DNA from 4 places in the Micromonospora sp. WMMB235 genome. Region 2 is predicted to be linked to each of the others. Evidence: riboswitches for the same ligand, from Rfam matches in the RefSeq annotation. Region 2 holds a riboswitch; each other region holds the start of a gene.

Region 1 (6,913 bases), 1.5 Mb from region 2:
CGGGCGTCCCGCAGCATCCGAATCAGGACGCCGGGCACCGGGCGGCTGTGGCCGACGGCCAGCACCCGTTCGCGGTGATCGTCGGCTGCTCCGACTCGCGGCTCGCCGCCGAGATCATCTTCGACCGCGGTCTCGGTGACCTCTTCGTGGTACGTACCGCCGGGCACACCGCCGGGCCGGAGGTGCTCGGCAGCGTCGAGTACGCCGTCACCGTGCTGGGCACCCCGCTCGTGGTGGTGCTCGGGCACGACTCCTGCGGCGCGGTCCAGGCCGCCCGGGAGGGGGTCCGGACCGGCGCCGCCCCGGCCGGGCACCTGGGCGCTGTGGTGGACGCGGTCTCGCCGAGCCTGTTGCGCGCCGCCCGCCAGGGGGTCGAGGACCTCGACGGCATCGTCGACGTCCACATCGCGCAGACCGTGGAGACGCTGCTGGCCCGGTCCGCCGTGCTGGCCGAGCGGGTGGCCGCCGGGCGGTGCACGGTGGTGGGCATGTCGTACCGGCTCGCCGGTGGCGAGGTGCGGACCGTGGCGCAGGCCCCGGCCCCGCTGCCCGCCCCGGCCGCGCCCGCCGACCCGGCGCTGGCCGGCTGATACGCACGGACGACGAAAAAGGGGCCGCCCGAGGGCGGCCCCTTTTTCGTGATGTCCGGGTCAGAGCATCGACATGTGGACGTGGTCGGTGTGGTTCGAGGGTCCGCTGTACGAACTCCAGCCGGTGGCCGGGAACCAGATCTGCCGGTTCCAGATGACGTAGTAGATGCCCAGCCGGTCGGCGTTGCGGATGAGGAAGGCGGCCACCTCGTTGCCGTACCGGCGGGTGTCGTTGTTGTGCCAGGGCGCGAAGCCGCTGTTCTGGAGCGACCAGTCGCACGCCTTGCCCTTGGGGTGCTCCCACGGCCCGCCGGGCCGGTAGCAGCCCACGAAGCGCTTGAAGCCCGCGCGCCGGACCTCCTTGTACGCGTGCAGCGTGCGCGGCGTGACGCAGCCCGAGGTGGTCGGGTCGTCCTCGCTGCACGACTCCGCCTTCCACCCGCCGTCGGCGGTGCGGCCGGGGCCGATCTTGGCGACCGGTGAGGTGGCGGAGACCAGGCCGCCGGTGAAGCCGAGACCGCCGACGAGCTTCAGCGCGCGCTCGGCCTGCACCTTCTCGCGCTCCATCGCGTTCTTCTGCTTCTCCTGCTCGCGCACCTCGGCGTCGAGCGCGATCTTGGCCTGCTCGGCGCGGGTCTTGACCGCGTTGATGGCGGCCAGGCGCTGCGCGTTGAGGAGGTTCAGCTCGTCCAGGGCGTTGACCCGGCGGACGAACGAGTCGGGTGAGTTGCTCTCCAGCAGCATGGCCATCGCGCCCATCCGGCCGGTCCGGTAGGACTGGGCAGCGAGCTGGTTGACCTGCGGGCTGAGCGCTTCGAGCTCGGCCTGTGCCGTCTTCACCTCGGCCGCCAGCCGCCGCTGGCGGTCCTGGGACTTGGCGAGCTTCGCCTTGGCCTGGAGGAAGGCCCGGTTGGCGGCGTCGATCGCCTCGGTGATGAGCGGCGGTTCGCCGTCCTCCTCGTGTCCCGAGGGGTTGCCGGGGGCCGCCGCGGTGGGGGCCGCGGTCGCCGGGGTCGGCCCGGCCAGCACGGCCAGCGAGGCCAGCACGGCCACCACGGGTGTCAGCCAGCGGCGCAGGGGTGCCGTCACAGTGTTCCCTTCCGTCGGCCGCCGACCGGGTTAGCTGACGGGTTCGGGACGGAAGTGGCCCCTACCGCTGTCGCGGATTCACCCCATGTACCTGGTTCCCCGGTTCGCCCGCAGGCGATTGGGCGGCGGCACCGCTGGCGCCGGTGCGCGCCTTCGGCGGTGACCGGCAGCGAGGTTACCTGACAGCACTCCTGAGGATCTACGTCCGGAAGCCGACCAATAGCGAGATTTCGCCGTGGCGCACCGTGACCAGCGTCGCGTTTGAAATCGATGGTCACGCTGCGGAGTGTCACCATGCGGCCTCCGTACTCTTCCCGCCGCCCAGGGCCTCCAGCGCGTCGTCGCGTCCGGCCGGCGGCCGGGCCGCGGGTGGCGCCGGCTCCGCGCCGCGCGAGCGCCGCCCGGCGGTGGTCACGATCGCGGCCAGTCCGGTCGTCAGCGGTACGGCGGCGATCAGGCCGAGCGTCGCCACCGCGCTGCGGACGATCTCCTGGGCGAGGAACTCGCTGGTGAGGATCTCACTCACCGGGCGGGAGTCGGCAACCAGGAGGAGCAGCAGCGGCAGCGAGGCGCCCGCGTACGCCAGCACGATGGTGTTGACGGTGGATGCGATGTGGGCCCGGCCGACCCGGGTCGCCGCCCGGTAGAGCTGCCGCCGGGACAGTCCGGGGTTGGCGTGCGCCAGTTCGGTGACGGTGGCCGCCTGGGTGACTGTGACGTCGTCCAGCACGCCCAGCGAGCCGATGATGATGCCGGCCAGCAGCAGCCCGTGCAGGTCCACGTCGCCCTGGAACATGGACAGCGTGGTGGCGTCCTCGCTGCCGAAGCCGGTCAGGTGGGTGGCGGACGTGGCGAGCAGGCCGAGCACGCCGGTGACCACCAGGCTGCCGAGCGTGCCGAGCACCGCGACCGACGTCTGCGCGGTGATCCCGTGGGTCAGGTAGAGCACCACGAACATGATCAACGCGGCGCCCACGATCGCGACCAGCAGCGGCGGCTGGCCGGCGCCGATGCCCGGCAGCACGAAGCCGAGGAGGATGGCGAAGCTGGCCACCAGGCCGCCGAGCGCGGCGAGCCCGCGCCACCGGCCGAACGCCACGATCGCGGCGGCGAACAGCACCATCAGCCAGATCAGCGGCGTGCCGCGCTGGTGCTCGGCGATGTTGTAGGACTTCACCGCCGGGTCGGCCGGGTCGGTCAGCTCGACCAGGACGACCTCGTCGCCGACCGCGACCCGGGGTGCGCCCGGCCCGGCCGGGATCGGCGTCTCGACCTGCCGGCCCGCGTCCGGGCCCTGCTCGGCGGTGACCGTCACCGTGCCGCAGGGGCCACCCCCGCCCTCCGGGGCCTCCGGGGTCGGTGGGCAGGGCTCGGTGACCACCCGGGTCACGGTGCCGTGGTAGCGGGGGACGTCAGCGCCGCCGACCGGCTCCCGGTCCTGCCCGGGCCAGAGCACCAGCGCCGCGATCACTGTGAGCGCGAACAGCGGCACCACCACGGCGACGAGCAGCCGTCGTACGCCCGGCGGCGCGGCGGGTGCGGGGCGGGTGTGGTCGGCACCCATGGCGTCTCTCCCAACGGTCGCGGCGACGCCTGGTCCGCCGGACCGGTCTGGTCACCCGGCCGGCGCGGACGTGTCGACCACGTCCGGGTCGTCGCCCGGCCATGGTAGGCAGCCCGGCCGGCCGCTCCCGGGCGGCGCGACCGGTGACGCGCGCCCCGCTCGGGTCAGGCCAGGCCCGCCCGGCGCCGCCGGTACTCGTCCTCGTCGATCTCGCCGCGGGCGTACCGCTCGTCCAGGATGCGCCGGGCCGTCGTCGGGCCCAGATACTGCGGGCCGGTCCACCGCACGGCCGCCCAGACGAGCCCCGCCAGCACCCCGAGCACCAGCAGAGACCAGATCCACATCCAGCCCATCATCGGGCTCTGCCACATCATCGGGCCGCCCTCCGTCCGTCGCCGCGGGTCCGCCGGTCCGGCCTGCCCGCCACTTCGACGGTACGTCCGCCCGGGCGCGTCGGCACGGGTCGATGTGCCCTGGTCCTGAGGGCCGGAGGTCCCCGCTCAGCCGCGCTTCATCAGGCGCCCGACGGCGGCCATCATCTCGGTCGCCATCTCGTCGGCCCGGCCCTCGGCGGCGCCCTCGTGCATGCAGTGCCGGGCGTGGCCGTCGAGCAGGCCCAGGCCGACCTTGTCCAGCGCCGCCTGGATGGCCGAGATCTGGGTCAGCACGTCGATGCAGTAACGGTCGTCCTCGACCATCTTCTCGATGCCACGGACCTGGCCCTCGATCCGGCGGAGCCGGGCGAGGAGTTGGTCCTTGCTGGCGGTGTAGCCCCGGGTCGGGCTGGACGGCGCGGTCATGAAACCGAGGATAGCGTACCCCTCGGGGGTATGCTAACGTTCGGGACGTACCCCTGGGGGGTATCAGATCGGAGGGCGAGATGGAGACCACCTACCAGGTGAACGGCATGACCTGCGGGCACTGCGTCAACTCGGTGAGCATCGAGCTGAGCGCACTTCCGGGCGTCACCGACGTCCAGGTCGACCTGGCCGGCGGCCGGGTCACCGTCACCAGTCAGAACCCGCTGGACGTGGACGCGGTCCGCGCGGCGGTCGACGAGGCCGGTTACGACCTCGTCGGTGTGTGACGGGTCCGGCGGACCCGCGACAACCGAGGAGACACCATGAACACGGCGACGAAGCTCAGCGGCTTCGCGCTCGGCCTCGTGGCGGTGTTCGGCGCGGCGTACGGGATCGGCAACCTGACCGATCCCGTCGCCCCGGCCGCCGAGACCCGACACGACGACACCGACAGCGACCACGGGGCCGGCGACACCGGCCACGGTGACGAGAGCCAGGCGGGCGGCGCCTCCGCGCACCTGCCCGGCGGGCTGCTCGTCTCCGAGCGCGGCTACACGTTCCAGCCCGCCGGCGCCCCGGCCGGGCAGTTCGCCTTCCGGATCACCGGCCCGGACGGCGCCCCGGTCACCCGCTTCGAGGTGGCCCACGACAAGCGCATGCACCTGATCGTCGCCCGCCGGGACCTGTCCGGGTTCCGGCACGTCCATCCGGAGATGGCCGGCGACGGCACCTGGCGGGTCGCCTCACCGCTCGGCGGCCCCGGCGTCTGGCGGGCGTTCGCCGACTTCACCCCCGAAGGCGGCGAGCCGCTGACCCTCGGCCTGGACGTCACGGTCCCCGGCGAGCTGACCGCCCGGCCGCTGCCGGCGCCGGCGACCAGCACCACCGTCGACGGCTACACGGTCACCCTGACCGGCACGCCGGAGCCGGGCCGCACCAGCCGGCTCACGCTCTCCGTCAGCCGTGACGGGCGGCCGGTCACCGACCTCGCGCCCTACCTCGGCGCGTACGGGCACCTGGTGGCGCTGCGGCAGGGCGACCTGGCGTACCTGCACGTGCACCCGGAGGGCACGCCCGGCGACGGGCGCACACCGGCCGGGCCGGCGATCACGTTCGCCGCCGAGGTTCCCTCGGCCGGGGCGTACCGTCTCTACCTGGACTTCCGGCACGGCGACGCGGTGCACACCGCCGAGTTCACCGTCCTGGCCGGCGACCGGACCGCGCCGGTGCCCACCGCGCCGGCACCCACCACCGCACCGACCCCGGACGCCGGACACGGCACCCCGGGTCACGGGCACAGTTGAGCGCCGGAGGTGCCGCGATGACTGCCACGGGAAAGGCGCTGCCCACCGCGCCGAACCTGATCGAACTGGCGATCGGCGGGATGACCTGCGCGTCCTGCGCCGCCCGGATCGAGAAGAAGCTCAACCGGATGGACGGCGTCGAGGCGACGGTGAACTACGCCACCGAGAAGGCCACCGTCCGGTACGCCGACGACATCGCGCCGGCCGACCTGATCGCCACCGTCGAGAAGACCGGCTACACCGCTGTGGTGCCGCCGCCGCCCGAGCAGGCGGAGGCGGCAGCGGCCGGGGAGCCGGTGGACGAACTGCGCACCGCGCGTACCCGGCTCTGGGTCTCCGCCGTGCTCACCCTGCCGGTGATCGTGCTCGCCATGGTTCCGGCCTGGCAGTTCGACTACTGGCAGTGGGCCTCGCTCACCCTGGCCGCCCCGGTGGTGGTCTGGGGCGGGCTGCCGTTCCACCGCGCCGCGCTGATCAACCTGCGGCACGGCGCGGCGACCATGGACACGCTCGTCTCGCTCGGCACGCTGGCCGCGTTCGGCTGGTCGCTCTGGGCGCTGTTCCTCGGCGACGCCGGCATGCCCGGGATGAAGCACCCGTTCAGCCTCGACATCACCCGCGGCGACGGTGCCGGCAACATCTACCTGGAGGCCGCCGCCGGGGTGACCGTGTTCATCCTGGCCGGGCGGTACTTCGAGGCGCGCTCCAAGCGCACCGCCGGGTCGGCGCTGCGCGCCCTGCTCGAACTCGGCGCCAAGGACGTGGCGGTGCTGCGCGACGGGCAGGAGACCCGGATCCCGGTCGGCCGGCTCGCGGTCGGGGACCGGTTCGTGGTCCGGCCCGGCGAGAAGATCGCCACGGACGGTGTGGTCGAGGAGGGTACGTCCGCAGTCGACGCCAGCATGCTCACCGGCGAGTCGGTGCCGGTCGAGGTGGGCCAGGGCGACGCCGTGGTCGGTGCCACGGTGAACGCGGGCGGCCGGCTGGTGGTCCGTGCCACCCGGGTCGGCGGGGACACCCAGCTCGCCCAGATGGCGCGACTCGTGGAGCAGGCACAGACCGGCAAGGCGGCGGTGCAGCGGCTCGCCGACCGGATCTCCGGCGTCTTCGTGCCGATCGTGATCGCGCTGGCCGCCGGCACGCTCGGCTGGTGGCTCGGCACCGGCTCCGGGCCGACCGCCGCGTTCACCGCCGCGGTGGCCGTCCTGATCATCGCCTGCCCGTGCGCGCTCGGCCTGGCCACCCCGACCGCGCTGCTCGTCGGCACCGGGCGCGGCGCGCAGCTCGGCGTGCTGATCAAGGGGCCGGAGGTGCTGGAGTCCACCCGCCGGGTCGACACAGTGGTGCTGGACAAGACCGGCACCGTCACCACCGGCCGGATGGCGCTGGCCGAGGTGCTGCCCGCCGACGGCGAGGACGCCGACGAACTGCTCCGGGTGGCCGGCGCGCTGGAGGCCGCCTCCGAGCACCCGATCGCGCGGGCCGTCGCCGAGGCCGCGGCCGAGGCCGGACCGCTGCCTCCGGTCGGCGAGTTCGCCAACGCCGAAGGGCTGGGCGTGACCGGCA
Region 2 (6,913 bases):
CGGGGTGCGTGTCGGTGTGATCTCGGCCGAGGAGGTGGCGAGCAGCTTGTGCGCGGCGTGGCTGAAGACCAGGTTGCCGCTGTTGTCCCCGATCCAGTTGCCGGCGAACGTCTCCTCGGGCGTGAGGACGTCGAACGGGCCCTTGCGGGCGCGGAGCAGGATCCGCTGGTGCATCCGGTTCGCTCACCTTCCGTACGGCACGGCGTGCGGGCGGGAGCCGGGTGGGTGCCCGCGCGTGCAGAACGGAAATCCTATCCGCCGCCCGCGCGGAGCCGAGCGGACGTCGGCTCGCCGGGAACGTCCCGGTTCCCCGGGGTAGGGTGCCCGGAATGACCAGCGCGCCGACCGTCACCCGTGCCCCGCGACTGCCGTCGCTGACCGGATTGCGGTGGGTGGCCGCGCTGCTGGTCTTCGGCTTCCACGCCGGGACCATGGGGATCGTCGCCGAGCCGCACCTGAAGCCCCTGGTCGACAAGGCGTTCAGCCTGGGCCTGTCCGGCGTCGAGTTCTTCTTCATCCTCAGCGGGTTCGTGCTGGTCTGGTCGTACCGGGACGGGGAGCGCGCGTGGACGTTCCTGCGCCGCCGGTTCGCCAAGATCTACCCGAACCACGTGGTGACGTTCGTCGCGGCGCTGGCCGTAGCAGCCTGGTTCGCCGACCCGGTCGTGCCGTGGGCCGCGATCGCCAACTTCTTCCTGGTCCAGGCGTGGATCCCGCTGGGCGGCTACTTCTACAGCGTCAACAACGTGAGCTGGTCGCTCTCCTGCGAGCTGGCCTTCTACCTGTGCCTGCCGCTCGTGGTGCCGTGGCTGCGCCGGGCCCGTACCGGCGTGCTGCGGACCGTGCTGGTCGCGGCGCCGCTGCTCATCCTGGCGCTGTGGCCCGGCCAGCAGCTCGTGCCGGAGGAGCAGCGGTGGTGGTTCACCCAGATCTTCCCGGTGACCCGGTCGCTGGAGTTCTGGATGGGCGTGGCCGCCGCCGAGCTGATGCGCCGGCACCGCTGGCGCGGACCGAACCTCGCCGCCGCCACCGGGATCTTCGTCGCCACCTGGGTGATCGCCGCGCTGTGGATCCCGGCCGAGTTCTGGGCGGCGCTGCTCGCTGTCGCGTACCTGCTGGTCATCGCCGCCGCGGCGGACGCCGACGTGCGCGGCCGCCCCACCCCCTGGCGGTCCCGGGCGATGGTCTGGCTCGGTGAGGTCTCGTTCGCCTTCTACCTGGTGCACGTGCTCGTCATGGTCACAGTGCTGCGGCTGACCGGGCACTGGGGGACCGGGCTGCCCGGCTGGCGCGGCCCGGTCGCGGTGCTCGGCTTCCTGGTGGTCACGCTCGCGCTGGCCGCCGCGCTCCACCGCTGGGTGGAGACACCGATGATGCGCCTGCTCGGCCCGTCCCGCCGGGCCCGCGCGGCGTCGCGCGCACCGGCCGTGCCGGCTCCGCGCGAGCCCGCCGAGGCCGCCACCAGCCCGGCCGCCGACGGCGGCGCGAGGCCCGTCACCGGTCCGGCCGAGGACATCGAGTACGCCGGGCGGCGTCGCCCGGACTGACACGCGCACACGTCCGCCGGTCGATCCGCGACACGCCGTGCGGCGGTGCGTTCGTGGGGGATCGGCGGTAATTTGTACCCGTGCTTCCGATCGCGCTCACCTGCCCCGTGTGGTGGGTGGCGCGCTGGACCGCCCGGATGCTCGCCAGTCTCGCCGTGGTCGTCGCCTGTTCGTTCGGCGCCGCCACGCTGCCGGCCGGTGTCGCCGCTGCCGCCCCGGCTCCGGCGGTCGCCGCCTCGACGTACACGGTCACCGGCGCCTCGACCGCGACGCGGCCGGAGGCCGACCGCGTGGCCGAGCGGCAGGCCGCTCCCGCCGGGGTTCCGGCGCCCGCGCCCCGGGCGGCCGCCCCGGCCGTCGTGGAGCCGGTCCCGGCCGGACGGGCCGTCGCACCGGCCGGCCCGCGGGCACCGCCCGCCCGCTGACCCGCTCACGGGCCGCGCCCGTTCTCCGCACCCACCGCACGTCATCCCCGCACCCGCCCCGGCGGCCCTCCACCGGCCCGCCCCGGCGAGGTCGTGCGGGTCCTCCCGCCAGGTCCTTCCCGTGAGGTGCCGACCATGTCGCAGACCGCTCTGTACCACTTCCTCACCTCCGTGCCCGAGGCCGCCGCCATCTGGTCCTTCCTCCTGCTGCTCGCCTTGGGCCTGCTCGCCGCGCTCGTCGCCCGGCCCGAACGCGACCCCGCGCCGGAGACCGCCCCCGAGCCGCCCGACGCCGACGCCGCCCGCCGCGACGACCTGACCCGGTACGCCGAGGAGGTGGCGGTGGCCGCCGCCGGGGCCGCCCAGACGGCCCGTCGCCGCCGGGAGCAGTGGCTGGCCGCGCAGGACGAGGCGGACCGGGCCTGGACCGCGTACGACGAGGCGGACGCCGCCGCCCGCCGCCTCGCCGGCGCCGCCGCGCTGGCCGCGCCGCGCACGCCACGAACCCCTGCGGAGTACGCGGCCCGGGAGCGCTGGCTGCGCCACGCCGCCATGACGGCGCACTGGCGGGGCGACCTGACCGCCCGTCAGCTCGCCGACGTGCTGGCGCGCCGCAACGGGTGGGATCCGCGCCGGCACCCGGCCGAGCAGGAGATCGTGCTGGCCCGCACCGTCAGGGACGGGCGCCGGGCCGGATGGGAGAGCGCCGCCGCGCGGGAGCGGGCAGCCTGGCGGGACGCGGAACTGGCCGCCGAGGCCGCCCGGACACTCGCCGCCGAGGCGTACGCGGCCACAGTGGCGCTGCGGCCCGCCCCGGCGTACCGGAGCGCGACGCCGAGCGCCCAGCCGGTGCCCGCGTCGGTCCGTAACGCCCGCTGGCGCCCGGCCCGGGTCGGCTGAGACGGCCATCTCGACCGAATCGTTACCCGGAACGTGGTGAGCCCGGTCACCCGGTTCACCGAAACGGGCGCCGGGCGCAGAACGGGTCATCGAGTATCGCGATTGCAGGCCGGGTGGTCGTCGTCTGTCCGCTTTCCGCCGCCGGGCGCCGTCGAAACTGCTTGTCCCATTGAGTGAAGTCAGTAACCGGGTGTTCCGAAATCCGTTACCACGGATCACGTTTACGCAGGTGGGAGCGCTTGGCAGGGGACATACCCACCGGTAGTGTCGGCGCGTCCGATGCGGTAATCGATCGCCGACGGCGACGCCGCACCGACCCGCCTAATCGTGTTCCACGAACCGGGGACCCATGAGCACCATCGGGGTGAATCCGCGAGCCCACGGCCCGCGGTAGGGCGTACTTCCCGCCCGAATCCGTCAGCTAACCCGGTCGGCGGCCACGGAAGGAGTACCCCGCGTGCCCACCCCTCGATCGTCCCCCCGCCTCCACGGCGAAGCGGTGCCCGCGCGCGCCTGACGCGCGACCGGCAACCGCCCCCTGGGCGCCCGGCATCACGGGCGTTCCCGATCCCCCGGCCATCCGGCCCCGCCAGCACGTGTGAGTTCCTCCGCGTGCCGGGCCGGCGTGTGCCGCTCACGCCCCGTGGAGGATTTCGTGAAGCACCACCTGAAGCGTCAGCTGCGACGGATCGTCACCGAACGCCCGTACCAGATCATCGCCGGATCGGCCGCCGCGCTCGTGCTGGCCGCCGGCGCCGGCACCGTCGCCACCGCCGGCGACGACGCCCCGGTCCAGGAGAACACCGCCGCGGTCGCCGACCTCGGCGCCGCCCGCCTCGGCGAGCAGCCCGCCAGCCGCAGCGAGGCCCGCATCGCCGTACCGCAGGCGTCGCCCAGCGCCTCCGCCTCGCCCAGCGCGTCGCCGAGCGCCTCCCCGTCGGCCAAGGTCACGGCCGACCCGGACACCACGCCCAAGGCCAAGCCGAAGCCGCCGTCGAGCAAGTCGCTCGACTACGACTACCAGGCCCAGATCAACTACTTCTACTGCGGCCCGGCCGCCGTGCGCAACGCGCTCAGCGCCGCCGGCGTCGAGCGCAGCCAGGACGCGCTCGCCGGCCCCCTCGGCACCACCGAGATGGGCACCAACTCGGCCGAGGACACCACTCGGGTGCTCAACCAGCAGGTCAAGGGCAACCCGTACCGGACCCGCATGATTCCCGGCTCGGCCACCCCGGCGCAGATGGACCGCCTCCAGGCCGACGTGGTCGAGGCGATCAGCAACGGCCGCGGGGTCGTCGCGAACGTCGCCGGTACGGCCACCGACACCAACGGCGGTTGGCACTCGTTCCCTGGTGGCCACTACGTCGCGGTGGTCGGCTACAAGGACGACGGCCGGACCGTACGGATCGCCGACTCGGCCGACCCGTCGCTGCCCTCGTACTGGATCACCACGATCGACCTGGCGCACTGGATCGCCAGCCGCGGCTACTCCGCCTGACCGTCCCGCACGCCCGAAGGCCGGCACCCCATCCCGGGGTGCCGGCCTTCCCCGTCCCGCCCTCCCTCGCCCCCGTCCCCGCCTCGCCCCTCGCCCCGCCCGGCCCTGGCGCGGCCCCGGCGCGGCCCTCATGCGGCCTTGGCGCGCCGATCTTGGACTTGTGGCGCCCAGTTTGTCTGGCTCGCCCGCTATGGAAGGTGCCACAACTCCAAGATCGACGGTGGGGGGAGTGTGGGCGGCCGGAGCCGGAGCGAGGGGGCGCCAGGGGCGAGGACGGCGCGGGGCGAGGGCGGCGCGGGGGCGAGGGCGGACCGGGGGCGGGGTGTGGGCGAGCCGGGGCGAGGGTGGGGTGGGTCGGCGGGTTCGGTCTCGCGTGTCCGGGGCGGGCGGTGGCAGACTGCGCCAATGGGCGATGCGACGGGGAAGCGGCACCTGATTCTCCTGCACGGCATGGGTGCCACAGGCGAGGTGTGGCTGCCCTGGGCGCCGCTGCTGGAACGCCGCTGGCCCGGCCGCTGGCTCGCCCCCGACCTGGCGGGTCACGGCTGGTCGCCGCCGCTCGACGGCTACTCGTTCGAGGCCCTGGCCCAGCGCGTGGTCGACGGGCTCGGCCCGGTCCGGCTCGGCCCCGAGGACCGGCTGGTGCTGCTCGGGCACTCGCTCGGCGGGGTGGTGGCGCTGGCGCTCGCGGCCCGGCAGCGAGGGCTTCCGGTCGACGCGGTGGTCGGGCTCGGCATCAAGGCGGTCTGGTCCCCGGCCGAGCTGGCGAAGTCGGCGGAACTGGCCGCCCGGCCGGTCACCTGGTTCGCCACCCGTGACGAGGCGGCCCGCCGCTACCTGCGCGTGTCCGGGCTCGCCGGGCTGTTCGCCCCGGACCATCCGGTGGTGGAGGCGGGGCTGCGGCGGGAGGACGGCCGCTGGCGGCTCGCCATGGACCCGGCGGCGTTCGCGGTCGGGGAGCCCCGGCTGCCGGTGCTGCTGGCCGCCACCGACGTGCCGGTGCTGCTGGCCCGGGGCGAGCTGGACCCGATGGTGACCGACGCGCAGCTCAAGGAACTGGGCGTGCCGGTGGCCACGCTGCCCGGGCTGGGCCACAACGCGCACGTCGAGGACCCGGAGGCGGTGCTCGCCCTGCTCGACCCGTACCTCTGAGCGGGCGAGCCGGCCCGCGACGGGCCGCCCGCGTTTCTAGCCGGCCGCGCGCGGCGCCGGGACCGCCCAGTCGGGTTCCAGCTCGCGGCGGGCGGCGGACAGGAACGCCTCGGCGTAGGCGTCGGCGGGGAAGTCGCCCAGGTAGCGGGTCCGCGCCGTCCAGCGCTGCGCCGCCTTCGGGTCGGCGTCCAGCAGGTCGGTGAGCACCTCGTCCACGTTGGACATGTCACGCCGCAGCACGTAGCCGGACGCCGCGAGCGGGAACCGCTCGACGAAGTGCTCGCCGTCGGCGCCGGTGTCGGTGACCGCGTACGGCTTGCCGGAGTAGAGCCAGTCGGAGATGACCCCTGACACGTCGGAGACCAGCGCGTCGGCGCGGTTGACGCACTCGGTGAGCGTCAGCTCGCGGGCCGCGGCGGCGCCCCACAGGTGCGGCCGGCCGGTCTTCGCCCGGTCCGCGGCGAGCAGTTCGGTGAGCCGGGCGAGCTGGCGGGCCGAGGCCGGGTTCTTGCCGGTGTACGGGTGGGCGCGCAGGATCACCGCGGCGCCCCTGTCGATCAACCGGCGGATCAGCGTCTCGGCCACCGGCAGCGAGCAGTAGTTCGCGTCGGCGTGGTGCCCGGTCCAGGTCGGGGTGTAGAGGACCGTGGGGTGCGCCGGCGAGGTGACCGGCTCCCGGCGTACCTCGATCGCCTCGACCTGGGGCCGGCCGACCACGACGAACTTGTCGGCGGGGATCTCCACGCCGGCGCGGGCGTACCTGTCGATCGCGGCCTGCCCGGCCACGAAGATCTTGTCGAAGATGGCCGAGACCGGGTTGGCGCTGGGGGCCTTGTCGCTGTCGCCGTGGTGCAGCTGCACGTGGGTGAGCTGGTTGAACCGGATCAGGTGGGCGTTCTTCGCGCCGTGGTTGACGTAGAACGCGACCCGCAGGCTGGGCACCAGCGCCTCGTCGAGCGCCTTCAGGGTTGGGCAGAGGACCACCGGCGCGCGGGTGGCGGCGGCCACCGCGGGCAGGAGCTCCGGCTCGCGCAGCACCACCACGAACGGGCGGCCGATCCGTTCCAGGTACGGCAGCCACATGGTGACCTGGTACTCCGAGCCGGGTGGCGCGGAGAAGTGCAGCACGAACTCGGGCTGATGGCGGCGCAGTGCCCGGCCGACCGGGCCGCCTCCGGCGGGCGGCCGGAACCGGCGCCGGGCGAGGTCCAGCGCGACCGCACCGCATCCGGCGCCGACGAGCAGTGCGGCGACCAGCGCCGTCCAGGCGGGCAGCGTCAGGGCGGCGGCGAGCGCCACCACGGCGAGCAGCACCAGCAGCGCGTCGCCGAGCCGGGCGGCGACCACGGGTGTCCACGTGCGGACCGGCAGGTTCGCCGCCCGGATCTCCA
Region 3 (6,913 bases), 1.5 Mb from region 2:
CCGTGTGCGGGCCGCCGAGCTGGGCAACGGCTGGGACTCCGCCGGGAAGACCGGCACCTGGCAGGCCGGGCAGAGCACCACGCAGAACGTGCACACCTGGATGGTCGGCTGGACCGGCTCGCTCGCCTCGGCCGTCTGGCTGGGCACCACCGACGGCAAGCCGCTGCGGACCAGGGGCGGCAGCTACGAGGTGTACGGCTCGACCGGCGCCGCGCCGATCTGGCGGCAGTTCATGACCCGGGCCACCGCGGCCATGAAGCTCGACCCGGACAAGTACCGCTTCGGTCAGCCGAAGTTCCCCGGCGAGACCCCGGAGCCGACCCGGTCGGCGCCTCCGCCGGCGACCACCGCCGCGCCGACGCCGTCGGAGTCGCCGAGCCCGAGCATCTCCTCGTCGAGCCCGAGCCCGGACCCGACCGGGCGGCCGACCTCGCGGCCGACGCTGACGCCGTCGCTGCCGCCGCTGCCCACCGTGTCGCCGACGCGGACCCGCGGCCCACGCTGACCCGGCCGGGCGGCGGTCCGGCCGCCGCCCGGCCGCGCTGACGGCGGCCTCGCGTCTATGCGCGCCATTCGCACACAGCGGCAACGTCCGCAATTTGCGCCGGCATCCATCCACCGTCGGCGATGTTCGCCCTGATCAGGGCCTATTGAAGATCATGGTTGCCTGGATCGGCGCGCGCGGCGGCGCGCCCGACTGTCAGCCGTTGCCCAGGTCACCCATTGCTCCGGGCTCGGGCGGCGTGTGATTGTGCACCAGCGAGCCGCCGACCCCCGGCGACTCGCGACGGTCGATCTGTCGACCCGGAGCCACGCCGGCAGCTCCGGTGACCGGCCGTCACCCTGCCTCGCACCACCGCGCCGCCCGTCCCCACCGGGCTCCGTGCGGCGCGCCTGTAGAACAGGAGCAAACCCCCGTGAAACTCTCACCTCGCCTCGCCGCGCTCACCGGCGCGGCCGCGGCCGGCCTACTCGCCGCAGGCACCGCCGCCGCCGTGCAGGCCGCGCCACCCGGACCCGCCGCCCCCGACCCGGCGCAGGCCCGCGCGACCGCCGCCGACTCGGCCCGCGCCCTGGTCGCGAACCGCCCCGCCTACCTGCAGGCCGGCTCCGACGACGCGTTCGTCCAGAAGCCGGTCATCTCCTCCGAGGGCACCCAGTACGTACCCTACGAGCGCACCTACAAGGGCCTCCCGGTGGTCGGCGGCGACTTCGTGCTCGCCACGGACTCGGCCGGCAACCTGAAGTACGCCTCGGTCGCCCAGCAGCGGCCCATCGGCGCCCTCGCCACCACGCCCGCGCTGACTCCGGCCGCCGCCGCGAAGACGGCGCGCGCCCAGCTCAAGACCGTGAACGCGGTCGAGGGCACCACGCTCGTGGTCTACACGCTCGGCGCCGCACCGGCGCTGGCCTGGGAGACCACTGTTCGCGGCACCGGCGCGGACGGGCCGAGCCGGCTCACCGTCGACGTCGACGCCCGCACCGGCGCGGTCCTGCGCAAGCAGGAGCACGTCGTCCGCGGCACCGGCACCGGCGCCTGGAACGGGCCCAGCCCGCTCACGCTCAACACCACCCAGTCGGGCTCCACGTACACCATGAAGGACCCGACCGTCACCAACCTGAGCTGCCAGGACGCGGCCAACAACACCACGTTCAGCGGCTCCGACGACGTGTGGGGCAACGGCACCGCCACCAACAAGGAGACCGGCTGCGTGGACGCGTTGTTCTCCGCGCAGACCGAGCACAAGATGCTCGCCCAGTGGCTGGGCCGCAACGGCGCCAACGGCAACGGCGGCTACTGGCCGATCCGGGTGGGCCTCAACGACCAGAACGCCTACTACGACGGCAGCCAGGTGCAGATCGGCAAGAACACCGCCGGCCAGTGGATCGGCTCGCTGGACGTGGTGGCGCACGAGATCGGCCACGGCATCGACGACAACACCCCGGGCGGCATCTCCGGCGGCGGCACCCAGGAGTTCGTGGCTGACACGTTCGGCGCGGCCACCGAGTGGTTCGCCAACGAGCCGTCCAGCTACGACGCGCCGGACTTCCTGGTCGGCGAGAAGATCAACCTGGTCGGCTCCGGCCCGATCCGCAACATGTACAACCCGTCGGCGCTCGGCGACCCGAACTGCTACTCCAGCAGCATCCCGTCGACCGAGGTGCACGCCGCGGCCGGCCCGGGCAACCACTGGTTCTACCTGCTCACCAACGGCAGCAGCCCCACCAACGGGCAACCGTCCAGCTCGACCTGCAACGGCAGCAGCGTGACCGGCCTGGGCATCCAGAAGGCCATGAAGATCATGTACAACGGCATGCTGCTGAAGACCTCGTCCTCGTCGTACCTGAAGTACCGCACCTGGACGCTCCAGGCGGCGAAGAACCTCTACCCGGGCAGCTGCGCGGAGTTCAACACGGTCAAGGCGGCCTGGGACGCGGTGAGCGTGCCGGCCCAGTCCGGTGACCCGACCTGCGCCGGCGGCACCCCGACGCCCACCCCGAGCACCACGACCACCCCGCCGTCGGGCGGCTGCTCCGGCAACAAGCTCGCCAACCCGGGCTTCGAGTCCGGCAACGTGAGCTGGAGCGCCTCGTCCGGCGTCATCACCACCGACAGCGGCCAGGCCGCGCACGGCGGCTCGTACAAGGCGTGGCTGGACGGGTACGGCTCGTCGCACACCGACACGCTCAGCCAGTCGGTGACGATCCCGGCCGGCTGCCGGGCGACGTTGAGCTTCTGGCTGCACATCGACAGCGCGGAGTCGACCACCAGCACCGCGTACGACAAGCTCACCGTCAAGGCGGGCAGCACCACGCTGGCCACGTACTCCAACCTGAACAAGGCCACCGGCTACGTGCAGCGGTCCTTCGACATCTCGTCGCTCGCAGGCACCACGGCGACCATCTCGTTCAGCGGCGTGGAGGACAGCTCGTTGCAGACGTCCTTCGTCGTCGACGACACCGCGGTCACCCTGAGCTGACCGTGGCGTGCGCGGCCGGTCGTCGTCCTCCCGGCGGCCGGCCGCCTCGCCGTGTCCGGACCGGCGTCCCGCCGTGTCGGGCCGGCCGTTTCGCCGTGTCAGGCCCGGCGCGCGCCCTGGGACGCGGTGCCGCGGTCGCGGTGGATCCGCGCGGCCGCCTCGTGCATCGCGCGGCCGAACAGCTCGGCCTGGTCGCCCATGCTGCCGAGCCGGGCGGCGAGCGCGTCGGCGTCGGCCCGCGCCGACGCGCTGACCCGGGCGTCCAGCTCGGACAGCGCGGCGTTGGCGGCGGTGACGAAGTGTCCGCAGAGGACGTCGAAGGGCTCGCCGGCCAGTTCCGGGTCGATCGTCACGGAATCCAGCCGGCCACCCTGGACGGCGACCGCGCGGACCCGGCCGCCGGCGGCCGTGCCCTCGGCGCGCAGCAGGTCGCCGGGCTCGCCGTCGGCGTGCGCCGAGGCCCGGGAGCGCATCGCGGTGAGCGCCTGCTGCGTGCGGGTCAGCAGCTCGTCGATGCTCGCGGCCGCCGAGAACGGGTCGTTGGTCATATCCGCGCTTTCTTCACGTCTTAGCCGAGCATCGTGACCCTAGCAACCGGCTCCGACGAATCGCGGTCACCACCGTTGCGGACCGTCTCCCGGACGCCGGGAGCAGGCCGGACACCGTCGACGCGGCGTGTCGCGGACGGGGCGAACGCCCGGCCGGGTCGCCCCGGCCGGGCGTTCTCGGACCGCTGTCAGCGCAGCCGCAGCCGCTGACCGGGGAAGATCAGGCCGGGGTCGTCGCCGACCACTGCGCGGTTGCGCTCGTGCAGGGCGCGCCAGCCGCCGTCGACGCGCTGCGTCACGGCGATCTCCGACAGCGTGTCCCCACGCCGGACCAGGTACGTCCCGGCGCCGGACGACGGCTGCGGCGCCACCGTCGTCGTGGCGCGCTCCGGCGCGGCCTTGCGGGTGGCCGCCCGCTCCGGCGCGGCCTCGCGCGTGGCGGCCCGCTTCGGGGCCGCCTTTGTGGTGGCCCGCTCGGACCGGGTCGCCGCGCTCGCCGAGCCGCCCTTCTTGCCGCAGACCGGCCACGCGCCGATGCCCTGGCCGCGCCGCACCTTCTCCGCGACGGCGATCTGCTCGGACCGGCTGGCCAGGTCGGCGCGGGCGGCGTACTTCTTGCCGCCGTAGCCGTTCCAGGTGGCGCGGGAGAACTGGAGCCCGCCGTAGTAGCCGTTACCGGTGTTGATCTTCCAGTTGCCGCCCGACTCGCAGCGCGCGACCGCGTCCCAGTTGACGCCTGCGCTGGCCGGAGCGGCCGGGCCGAACAGGGTCGCGGCGCCGACGGCGGCGCCGGCCAGGACCGCTCCGAGGGCGGTACGGCGGCTTCGGGCTGAGTATTCAGTTGCCATGTGGATTCCTCCACGCCGACGAGGTGAGCTGTCGGGTTCGGGCCGAGGAGCCCGGCCGCCGGTGGCGGCTTCACCCCGAGGTGACGATGCACCGTGGAACGTGTGGTTCCCCCGCTCCCGCGCGAGGTCCGGTTACCGGGGACGGCGGCGGGATTTGGCGTTTCCGGCCCGCGGTGTCCGCGTCTGCGAACGAAACCGACGCTAGGAGCGATTTGCGACGATCGTCCACTTCTTGTGACGCTCTTCACCCGGCCGGGCTACCGGCGGCGGCGCTACGGTGGCAGGGCCAGGCAAGATCACGGGAGGGCTTGACGGATGACCGATCACGGACACGAGCTGACCTTCGGCGGCTTCATCACCCCCGCCGCCGGGCAGCCCGACCAGGTCGTGGCGCTGGCCCGGCTGTGCGAGCAGGTCGGGCTGGACCTGGTCACGTTCCAGGACCATCCCTACCAGCCGGGCTTCCTGGACACCTGGACGCTGATGTCCTACGTGGCCGCGGCGACCGAACGCATCCGCCTGGCCGGAAACGTCCTCAACCTGCCGTTGCGCCAGCCGGTGGTACTGGCCCGCAGCGTCGCCAGCCTGGATCTGCTCACCGGCGGCCGGGTCGAGCTGGGACTCGGCGCGGGCGCGTTCTGGGACGCGATCGAGGGGGCGGGCGGGCGGCGCCTGTCCCCCGGCGCCGCCGTCGACGCCCTCGACGAGGCGATCCGGGTGATCCGCGAGGTCTGGGACACCGGCAGCCGCGGCATGATCCGTGTCGACGGCGAGCACTACCGGGTGGTCGGCGCCAAGCGCGGCCCGGCGCCCGCGCATCCGGTCGGCATCTGGGTCGGCGCGTACAAGCCGCGCATGCTGCGCCTGGTGGGCCGCGCCGCGGACGGCTGGCTGCCGTCCCTGTCGTACCTGCCCAAGGGCCCCGACGAGCTGCCCGCCCTGAACGCGCTCGTGGACGAGGGCGCCCGGGCCGCCGGGCGCGACCCGGCCGCGATCCGCCGCATGCTCAACGTGACCGGCACGTTCGCCCGCTCGTCGGCCGGTTTCCTGACCGGGCCGCCGGAGCAGTGGGTGGAGGAACTGGCCGGGCTCACCCTGGAGCACGGCATCACCACGTTCATCCTCGGCAGCGACGAGCCGCGCGCGATCCAGATCTTCGGCCAGGAGGTGGCCCCCGCGGTCCGGGAGCTGGTCGCCGCCGAGCGCGCCACGCCCGCCGGCGGCGCCCGGGAGGCCGCCGACGAGCCGACCACCGCCGACGGCCCGAGCACGCTCCGCGTCACCCCCACCCCCGACCCGGGGGTACGCCTGAGCACACGCCGCCCGTGGGACGAGTCCACCCGCCCGAGCGCTCCGCCGCCGCCGGCCGGACACGTCTACCCGGCCCGGGGACAGGCCGCCGGGCAGCACCTGGTGGACGTGCACGACCATCTGCGCCAGGAGCTGGCCCAGGTGCGCGACCTGCTCGAACAGGTCAAGCAGGGCTCGGTCTCGCCGGGCCGGGCGCGGGCCGCGCTCAACGAGATGACCATGCGGCAGAACAACTGGACGCTCGGGGCGTACTGCGCGGCCTACTGCACGATGGTCACCCAGCACCACGGGCTGGAGGACGCCTCGGTCTTCCCGCACCTGCGCCGCTCAGAGGCCGGGCTGGCCGCGGTGCTGGACCGCCTCGAGGAGGAGCACGTGGTGATCCACGGGGTGGTGGAGAGCGTCGACCGGGCGCTCGTGGAGCTGGTCCGGCGGCCCGGCGACTTCACGCAGCTCCAGGAGGCGGTGGACCTGCTCACCGACACGCTGCTGTCGCACCTGTCGTACGAGGAGCACCAGATCGTCGAGCCGCTGGCCCGGCACGGGTTCTTCCCCGGCCAGCTGTGAGGTAGCTGGCTTCTGCTTACTTAAGTCAGGGGGTACCGTCGACGCCATGACGGACCTCCTTGCGCAGCGTGACTCCTGGTCCACCGCCAACTGCTCGATCGCCCGGGCGCTGGAGGTGGTCGGCAACCGCACCACGCTGCTCCTGCTGCGGGAGGCGTCGTTCGGCACCCGCCGCTTCGACGACTTCGCCCGGCGGGTCGGCGTCAGCGAGCCGGTGGCCGCCGCACGCCTCAAGCAGCTCGTCGCCGACGGGCTGCTCGACCGGCGTCCCTACCGGGAGCCCGGGCAGCGCACCCGCGACGAGTACGTGCTCACTGCGAAGGGAAGCGACTTGATCCCGGTGCTCGTCGCGCTGCGGCAGTGGGGCGACACGTACGCCGCCGACGAGGCGGGCCCGGCGGTGCGGGTGGCCCACGAGGAGTGCGGCGCCGCGGTACACGCCCGGCTGCGCTGCGGCGCGGGGCACGACGTACCCCCCGGCGAGCTGGCCGTCCTGCCCGGTCCGGGCCTGCTGTCCGCCTGACCCCTCCCTTCCCCACACCTCGGAGCGAGACATGAAGATCGCTGGAAGCACCGCCCTGGTCACCGGCGCCAACCGCGGCTTCGGCCGGCACCTGGCCGCCGAACTCATCGCACGCGGCGCCACCGTCTGGGCCGG
Region 4 (6,913 bases), 3.6 Mb from region 2:
CCACACCACCCGCTCGATCTCCTCGCGCTCGCCTGCGGAGTGGACCTGCCCGTCCAGCAGCACCGTGTCGCCGTGCACCCGCACGTCGACCTCCTCGGCCTCGGTGGCGGCGTTGCGGGCCAGCGCATCCACGATCCGCTCGGCCAGGTCACCGCCGTCGGCGCGCACGGCGGGGCGTACCGCGATGCCGTTGCTCACCCCGCACACGCCGGTGAGCCGGGCGACCGAGCGTTCGGCGGCCCGCCGTTGGTACTCCCATTCGACCTCGCCGTGCAGCGTGACCCAGCCGTCGGCCACCGTCACCTGCAACGCCTCGATCGGCACGAACGCGTCCCATTCCAGCGCCCGTACGGCCGCGACCGCGATCTCCGGGTCCTCCCGCCCGGCCGCGGTGTCGATCCGGACGGCGATGTCGTTGGCGACCGCGCGGACGCGGGCGACCCGGTGCGCGGCCCGCTCGGCGGCCCACTTCTTGGCGTAGCTGTCCACCCGTCCGGTGAGCGTCACCACGCCCTCGGTGACGGTCACCCCGATCTCGTCCGGGCCGACCCGCGGCTCCCAGGTCAGCTCGTCGAGCACGGCGGACTGGATGTCCCGGTCGGTACGCGTGATCGTGTCGGTGGCCATCCGGCTCCCCTCCCGTCGATCGCGGCGCGGGCACGTGGTCCCGCACCCGCGATCCTGCGCGCGCCCCGGGTGAGCGGGCCTCACCCGGGGCGGGTGAGGCAGCACGACGGCCGCCCCCGGGAGTCCCGGGAGCGGCCGTCGTCGTGTCGTACGGGCGGGTCAGCCGTCCAGGCCGGCCGGCGAGTTCGGCCGGTCCACGTCCACGAACTCGATCTCGTCCGCGGCCCGGTCCCGGCTGCCGGCGGCGCGCGCCGCGGTGCCGGCGGCCCAGCCGATCGCCGCGCCCGCCAGCGCCGCCGCGATCAGCAGCGTCCAGGGCAGGGCGGGCCGGCGGCCGGCGAGCGCGTCGAAGGCGAGGGACGCCCGGCGGCGTGCCTCGTCGGCGGCGGAGCCGACCAGGTCGGTGGCGTCGTCGGCCAGGCCGGAGGAGCTGCGGCGGGCGGTCCGGGTGGCGTCGCGCACGCTGTCACCGGCGGAACCGGCGGCGGAGAGCAGGTTCTGCCACGCCTGGTCGGCGACCCGCTCGGCCTTGCCCCGGCGGTCCAGCAGGTTGGATCCGAACATCGTTCTACCTCCTCGGGTGCCGAAGGCCGGCGGCCACTTCGGACTCCGGTGTCCATCCGGCGGGTTCACTGTCTCGGGCAGTGCCCCACCGGGGCGCGTGGCAAACCACGCCGTGGTTCCCGGCCGTGAGCTGCGAACGGGACGAACCACCCGAACGCGCCGGGACCGGTGCCCACGGGACGTGCGTGCGCCCGCTACCCTGGTCGGCGGATCGGCGGGCCCGCCCGGTCGCACGGTTGGCCGCGACCCGCCATACAGGGGAAACTGGAACCCGGAGGTCCGGATTGGGTACGCCCAGGTGTGCCCAGTTCGCGAATTGCTCATCCCGGGGGGTGGCGACCGGGCCGTTGGAGGAATACTCTCGGTCGCGGCCCGCGTACTGATGAGGCGCCCGTCATGGGCGAGTGGAGGTGCTCGCGTGAGCCTGTCGATCGTGAAGTCGGTGCGGCCGGGTGGTGTCGTCCAGATCGCGCCCCGTGGGGAGATCGACGTCGACACCGCGTACGAGGTGCGGGAAGCGATCGCCGAAGTGCTCGCCAAGGGCCGCCCCGCGCGGATCGAGCTGAACATGCGGCTTGTCACGTTCATCGACTCGGTCGGCATCAGCGCCATGGTCGCCGGCTTCCAGACCTGCGAGGTCAGCGGCGTCAAGCTCGTGGTCACCGAGCCGAGCCGGTTCGTGCACCGGCAGCTCTGGGTGACCGGCCTGCTCGGCCTGTTCGGCGCGCCCGAGCCGTGGTTCGCCGACGACACCCCCGAGGTGCTGCCCGGCGCCTGAGCGCGCCGTCCACACCCCCTGCAGCCAGGGGACTTTCTACCCGTTGCCAGTCCGGCGTCGGTACGGGACGATCGTCGCGACGCACGACGGCGAGGGGGCCCGCTTGCAGAGCAGCGACAGCTTCAGCTACACCGTGCAGGCCCGGTGCACCCGGGCCGAAGCGGTGGCGCTACTGGGTGACCTGAGTCGCCAGGGCGAGCTGCATCCGCTGATCGTCCGGGTCCGGAAGCTGCCGGCCCGGCCAGGCGCGCTGGCCAGCTACGCGATCACCGACCGGCTGCAACTGGGCCCGCTGCACTTCCCGGTCACGTACCAGGCGGACGTGCTGATCGCCGGCGAGGACGAGGTCGTCACAGTGGCGCGTCAGCAGCCCGCGACGACGGTCCGCAACCACACCCGGCTGCGCGACGAGCCGGACGGCACGGTACGCATCGACGTGGAGATCACGCTCACCGCTCCGGCGCCACTGTTCGGGTACGCGTTCCGCCAGGCCCGGGCGGCTCACCTGGGCCTGGCGGCTCGTCTCGGAGCGACCCTGGAGGGCCGGCCGGCCTGATCCGGCCGGCCCTCTCGGGGCGCGCTCAGTACACCGACAGGTGCACGTGGTTGGTGTGGTCGCTGGACGGGTCGCCGTTGCCGCCGCTGTACGACTTCCACCCGCTGCTGGGCAGCCAGATCTGCTTGAACCAGATCACGTAGAGCACGGCGAGCGGGTCGGCGTTGCGCACGAAGTATGCGGCCAGGTTGTTGCCGTACGTCCGGTCACCACCGGTGGCCACGCCGCCGAAGCCGTTCTTCTGCGCGGCGAAGTCGCAGGCCCGCCCCTTCGGGTGCTCACCAGAGCCGCTGGGCCGGTGGCACGAGACGTACCGGGTGAAGCCCGCCGCCTTGGCCTGTTGCAGCGCGTGCAGCGTTCGCGGGGTGATGCAGCCGTTCGCCGGGGTCGGGTCGTTGACGCTGCACGACTCCGACGGCCAGGAGCCGTCCGAGTTGCGCGGTGCCGGCTTCGCGTTCTTGCTGGAGGTGCCCTGGACGCTGCCACCGCCGCTGCTGCTGCGCGAGGCCCGGTCGTTCGCCACCTCCAGGGCGCGCTCGGCCTGCTCCTTGCGCTTGGCCATCACCGTCACCTGCTTGCGCTGCTCGCGGATCTCTCCGTCGAGCTGGGCGCGGGTGCGGGTGGCCTCGTCCCGGGTGGTGATCAGGTCGCGCAGCGTACGGTCCTCGTGCGCGGCGACCTGCTCCAGCGCGGCGGCCCGGTCCATGAAGCCCTCCGGGCTGCTGCTGCCGAGCAGCGCCCCGGCGGTCCCCAGACGGCCGTTGCGGTACGCCACGGCGGCGATCTCGCCGACCTTGGCGTCGCGTACGGCCAGCTCGGCGCCGACCGTCTTGAGTTGTTCGTTCAGCTGCTTCTGGCGGCTCACCGACCGGTTCAGCGCGGCTTTCGCCTCCAGCCAGCCCTTGCTGGCCGCGTCGAGCTGGGCACGCAGTTCGGGCGTGCCACCCTCGTCGTCGCCGGGCGCTGCGGCGAGCAGGCCGGTCGCCGGCGCCGCCGAGGCGGGGGAGACCGGAACGGTCGCGACGCCGAGGGTCAGCGTCGCGACGAGCAGGGCCGCCAACCGGGCGGCCGTCCGTCGTACAGGTGCCACTGGGGGCATTCACACGTCCTTCCGTCAACGCCGACCGGGTTAGCTGACGGGTTCGGGACGGAAGATCCCTACCGCTGACGCGGATGCACCCCACGTACGTGGTTCCCCGGCTCGTCCCTGCGGACGATTAGGCGACGGCCGCCCCACCGGGGCCGGGTGGCGCCCGCGGGTGCGGCCGCGACCGAGACTACCGGCGCTGCCCGGGCACGGCTCCGTGGAGCAGTGCCACTAGGCGGGGCAAAACCGGCATAAGACTACATTAGCCACAGTGATTTAAGTGTGTCCTAATCACCACTCGGTCTGTCCGCACACTCCGGCCGACGCTCCGGGTTCGACCTGCAACGTGGCGTGATCGATGGAGAAGTCCTCGTGCAGGGCGGCCCGCGCGGCGGCCAGCACCACGCCCGGGTCCACGCCCGGATCGGTGGTCAGGTGCGCCGAGGCCACCTCCATGCCCGAGGTGAGCGTCCAGACGTGCAGGTCGTGCACCTCGGCCACGCCCGGTACGGCGGCCAGCCGGTCGTGCACGGCGGTGACCTGGAGGTGCTCCGGCGCGGCCTGCACCAGGATGCGCAGCGCGGCCCGGCCGAGCCGCCAGGTGCGCGGCAGGATGAACAGGCCGATGCCGACGGCGACCAGTGGGTCCGCCCACCACCAGTCGGTCGCCGCGATGACCAGCGCGGCGGCGATCACGCCGAGCGAGCCGAGCAGGTCGCCGAGCACCTCCAGGTACGCCCCGCGCAGGTTGATGCTCTCCTTCGACCCGGCGCGCAGCAGCGCGAACGCGACGATGTTGGCGAGCAGGCCGAGCACCGCCACCACGAGCATCGGGCCGGCCAGCACCTCCGGCGGCTCGCCGAACCGGCGTACCGCCTCGACCAGGACGTAGATGGCGACGGCGCCGAGCAGCACGGCGTTGGCGAGGGCGGCGAGCACCTCCAGCCGGTAGAGCCCGAACGTGCGCTGCGGGTCGGTGCCGGCGCGGCGGGTCGCGGTGATCGCGGCGAGGGCCATGCCGATGCCGAGGACGTCGGTGAACATGTGCCCGGCGTCGGAGAGCAGGGCCAGCGAGCCGGTCGTGAAGGCGGCCACCGCCTCGACCACCATCAGGGCGGCGAGCAGCGCGAAGGCGGCCCAGAGGCGGCCCCGGTGGCGGTGCGCCGCGTTGGTCACCGCGCCGCTGTGGTCATGACCTGCGCCCACGCCAACACCCTTCCTGCCCCGTACCGGCCAGGCCCAATGTATGTTCACATCGCTATGTATGCAACTGAACGATGGGTGACCGCCGGGTCACCGTCGGGTGTCCGTCAGGAGGGGTCGAGCGTGGTGAGACGCTGGGTGGCCCGGGACAGCGCCACGTAGAGCGTGCGGACACCCGAGCCGGGGTCGGCCCGGATCTCGCTCGGCGCCACCAGCACCACGCCGTCGTACTCCATGCCCTTGGCCTGCAGGCTGGTCACCACCTGGAGGCGGCCCGCGCCGAGCCCGCCCAGCCAGCCGGCCACCTCGTCCCGGCGCGGCACCGGCGTGATCACCCCGACGGTGCCCTCCACCTGCGCGAGCAGCGCCTCGGCCGCCTCGACGGTGGCCGCCGGCAGGTCGGCGGCGGGCACCGTGCGCTCGACCGGCGGCACGCCGGTGGACCGCACCGCGTCGGGCAGCGGCAGGTCCGGGTAGAGCCGGCGGATCTCCGCCGCCGCCACCGCGAAGATCTCCGCAGAGTTGCGGTAGTTGGTGGTCAGCTCGTAGCGGTGCCGCTTGCGCCGGCCCAGCGCCTGGTCCCGGGCCCGGTCCAGCTCCTGCGGGTCGCCGGTCCAGGCGGTCTGCGCCGGGTCGCCGACCACCGTCCAGGACGCCAGCCGCCCGCGCCGGCCGACCATCCGCCACTGCATCGGCGAGACGTCCTGCGACTCGTCCACCACCACGTGCGCGTAGTCGCGGTAGTCGTCCGGACGCTCCCGCGCCGCCGCGCGGGCGGCGCGCTGCCGATCGGCGTACGTGCTCAGCTCGCGCACGCCACCGGCGAGCTGGTACGGGTCGCGCTTGGGGCGGGCCCGCCGCACCGGCTTGCCGAGCAGCGCGTCCAGCTCGTCCAGCAGCGCGATGTCGGCCACCGTCAGCCCTTCGGTCGCGAGGCTCCGGTACGCGTCGCCGAGCAGCCGGATCTCCGCCGAGGAGAGGATCCCACCGGCGTAGCGGCGCAGCCGGTCCGGGCGGGCCAGCCAGTCCAGCACGTGCCTCGGGTGCAGCCGGGGCCACCAGGCCTTGAGGAACTCGCGGAACTCCGGCCGTTCGATGATCTCGTCCTCGAACGCGGGCTGCTCCGGCAGGCGTCCCACCCGCAGCGTGCGGGCCTGCGCGTAGAGCGCGGCGAGCACCGCGTCGAACGCCGCCCGGCGTACCTCGTTGCGGCGTGCCCCACGGGCCAGCGTCCGGTCCCGGATCGCGTCCAGCGCGGGGCGTTCCAGGCGCAGCAGCTCGCCCCGGTAGAGCAGGCGCAGCTCGGCGGGGGAGTCCGGCACCGCGTCGCGTACCGCGCGTTCCAGCACCCGGCGCATCCGCAGCGAACCCTTCACCGCCGCCACGTCCGGCGGATCGGTCCGGGACGCGGACAGGCCGGGGAACAGCGAGCCCAGCGAGTGCAGCGTGGCGGTCTCCTCGCCCAGCGACGGCAGCACCGAGGCGATGTACTCGACGAACACGCCGGACGGGCCGACCACCAGGATGCCGCCGCCGGCGTACCGGGCCCGGTCGGAGTAGAGCAGGTACGCGGCCCGGTGCAGCGCCACCGCCGTCTTCCCGGTACCGGGGCCGCCGGAGACGATCGTGACGCCGTTGCCGGGGGAACGGATCGCCTCGTCCTGCTCGCGCTGGATCGTGGCGACGATGTCGCGCATGCCCCGGCCGGTGGCCCGGGACAGCGTGGCCAGCAGCGCCCCGTCACCGACCACCGCCATGTCCGGCGGCGCGGCCTCCGGGTCCAGCAGGTCGTCCTCGATCCGGGTGACCTTCTCGGACGCGGACTGGATCGTGCGCCGGCGCACCACACCGCGCGGCTCGGCGGGCGTGGCCTGGTAGAACGCGGCGGCGGCGGGGGCCCGCCAGTCCACCACCAGCGTCTCCGCGTCCACGCCCCGCACGCCGAGACGGCCGACGTGCAGCACCTGCCCGGTACGCAGGTCCAGCCGGCCGAACACCAGCCCCTCGTGCTCGGCGTCCAGCACGTGCCGGCGCTGGGCGGCGTGGAAGACCATCGCGTCCCGCTCGACCAGCGCGCCGAAGTTGCCGACCCGGGCCA

Evidence for each region. Region 2 has a riboswitch for cyclic di-AMP ahead of BFV98_RS09640 (C39 family peptidase). Riboswitches for the same ligand answer to the same signal wherever they lie in the genome.
Region 1: another riboswitch for cyclic di-AMP. It lies ahead of BFV98_RS16485 (hypothetical protein); the one in region 2 lies ahead of BFV98_RS09640 (C39 family peptidase).
Region 3: another riboswitch for cyclic di-AMP. It lies ahead of BFV98_RS03460 (transglycosylase family protein); the one in region 2 lies ahead of BFV98_RS09640 (C39 family peptidase).
Region 4: another riboswitch for cyclic di-AMP. It lies ahead of BFV98_RS26675 (hypothetical protein); the one in region 2 lies ahead of BFV98_RS09640 (C39 family peptidase).

The regions. Positions count from the first base shown of each region.
Region 1 is NZ_MDRX01000001.1:3,833,416-3,840,328, reverse strand. Features, by position in the region: gene BFV98_RS16490 (carbonic anhydrase) at 1-590, shown strand, start outside; gene BFV98_RS16485 (hypothetical protein) at 651-1,679, opposite strand; cyclic di-AMP (ydaO/yuaA leader) riboswitch at 1,683-1,814, opposite strand; gene BFV98_RS16480 (YibE/F family protein) at 1,969-3,243, opposite strand; gene BFV98_RS16475 (SHOCT domain-containing protein) at 3,408-3,617, opposite strand; gene BFV98_RS16470 (metal-sensitive transcriptional regulator) at 3,744-4,043, opposite strand; gene BFV98_RS16465 (heavy-metal-associated domain-containing protein) at 4,124-4,330, shown strand; gene BFV98_RS16460 (hypothetical protein) at 4,367-5,347, shown strand; gene BFV98_RS16455 (cation-translocating P-type ATPase) at 5,365-6,913, shown strand, end outside.
Region 2 is NZ_MDRX01000001.1:2,381,777-2,388,689, reverse strand. Features, by position in the region: gene BFV98_RS09660 (polysaccharide pyruvyl transferase family protein) at 1-174, opposite strand, end outside; gene BFV98_RS09655 (acyltransferase) at 330-1,547, shown strand; gene BFV98_RS09650 (hypothetical protein) at 1,628-1,972, shown strand; gene BFV98_RS09645 (hypothetical protein) at 2,108-2,872, shown strand; cyclic di-AMP (ydaO/yuaA leader) riboswitch at 3,181-3,323, shown strand; gene BFV98_RS09640 (C39 family peptidase) at 3,516-4,370, shown strand; gene BFV98_RS09635 (alpha/beta fold hydrolase) at 4,776-5,522, shown strand; gene BFV98_RS09630 (CDP-glycerol glycerophosphotransferase family protein) at 5,559-6,913, opposite strand, start outside.
Region 3 is NZ_MDRX01000001.1:840,931-847,843, reverse strand. Features, by position in the region: gene BFV98_RS03475 (transglycosylase domain-containing protein) at 1-505, shown strand, start outside; gene BFV98_RS03470 (M4 family metallopeptidase) at 918-2,981, shown strand; gene BFV98_RS03465 (YbaB/EbfC family nucleoid-associated protein) at 3,080-3,529, opposite strand; gene BFV98_RS03460 (transglycosylase family protein) at 3,718-4,377, opposite strand; cyclic di-AMP (ydaO/yuaA leader) riboswitch at 4,376-4,547, opposite strand; gene BFV98_RS03455 (LLM class flavin-dependent oxidoreductase) at 4,693-6,255, shown strand; gene BFV98_RS03450 (helix-turn-helix domain-containing protein) at 6,302-6,778, shown strand; gene BFV98_RS03445 (SDR family oxidoreductase) at 6,810-6,913, shown strand, end outside.
Region 4 is NZ_MDRX01000001.1:5,971,021-5,977,933, forward strand. Features, by position in the region: gene BFV98_RS26655 (BON domain-containing protein) at 1-627, opposite strand, end outside; gene BFV98_RS26660 (hypothetical protein) at 787-1,191, opposite strand; gene BFV98_RS26665 (STAS domain-containing protein) at 1,610-1,969, shown strand; gene BFV98_RS26670 (SRPBCC family protein) at 2,073-2,525, shown strand; gene BFV98_RS26675 (hypothetical protein) at 2,551-3,624, opposite strand; cyclic di-AMP (ydaO/yuaA leader) riboswitch at 3,629-3,759, opposite strand; gene BFV98_RS26680 (cation diffusion facilitator family transporter) at 3,904-4,818, opposite strand; gene BFV98_RS26685 (AAA family ATPase) at 4,923-6,913, opposite strand, start outside.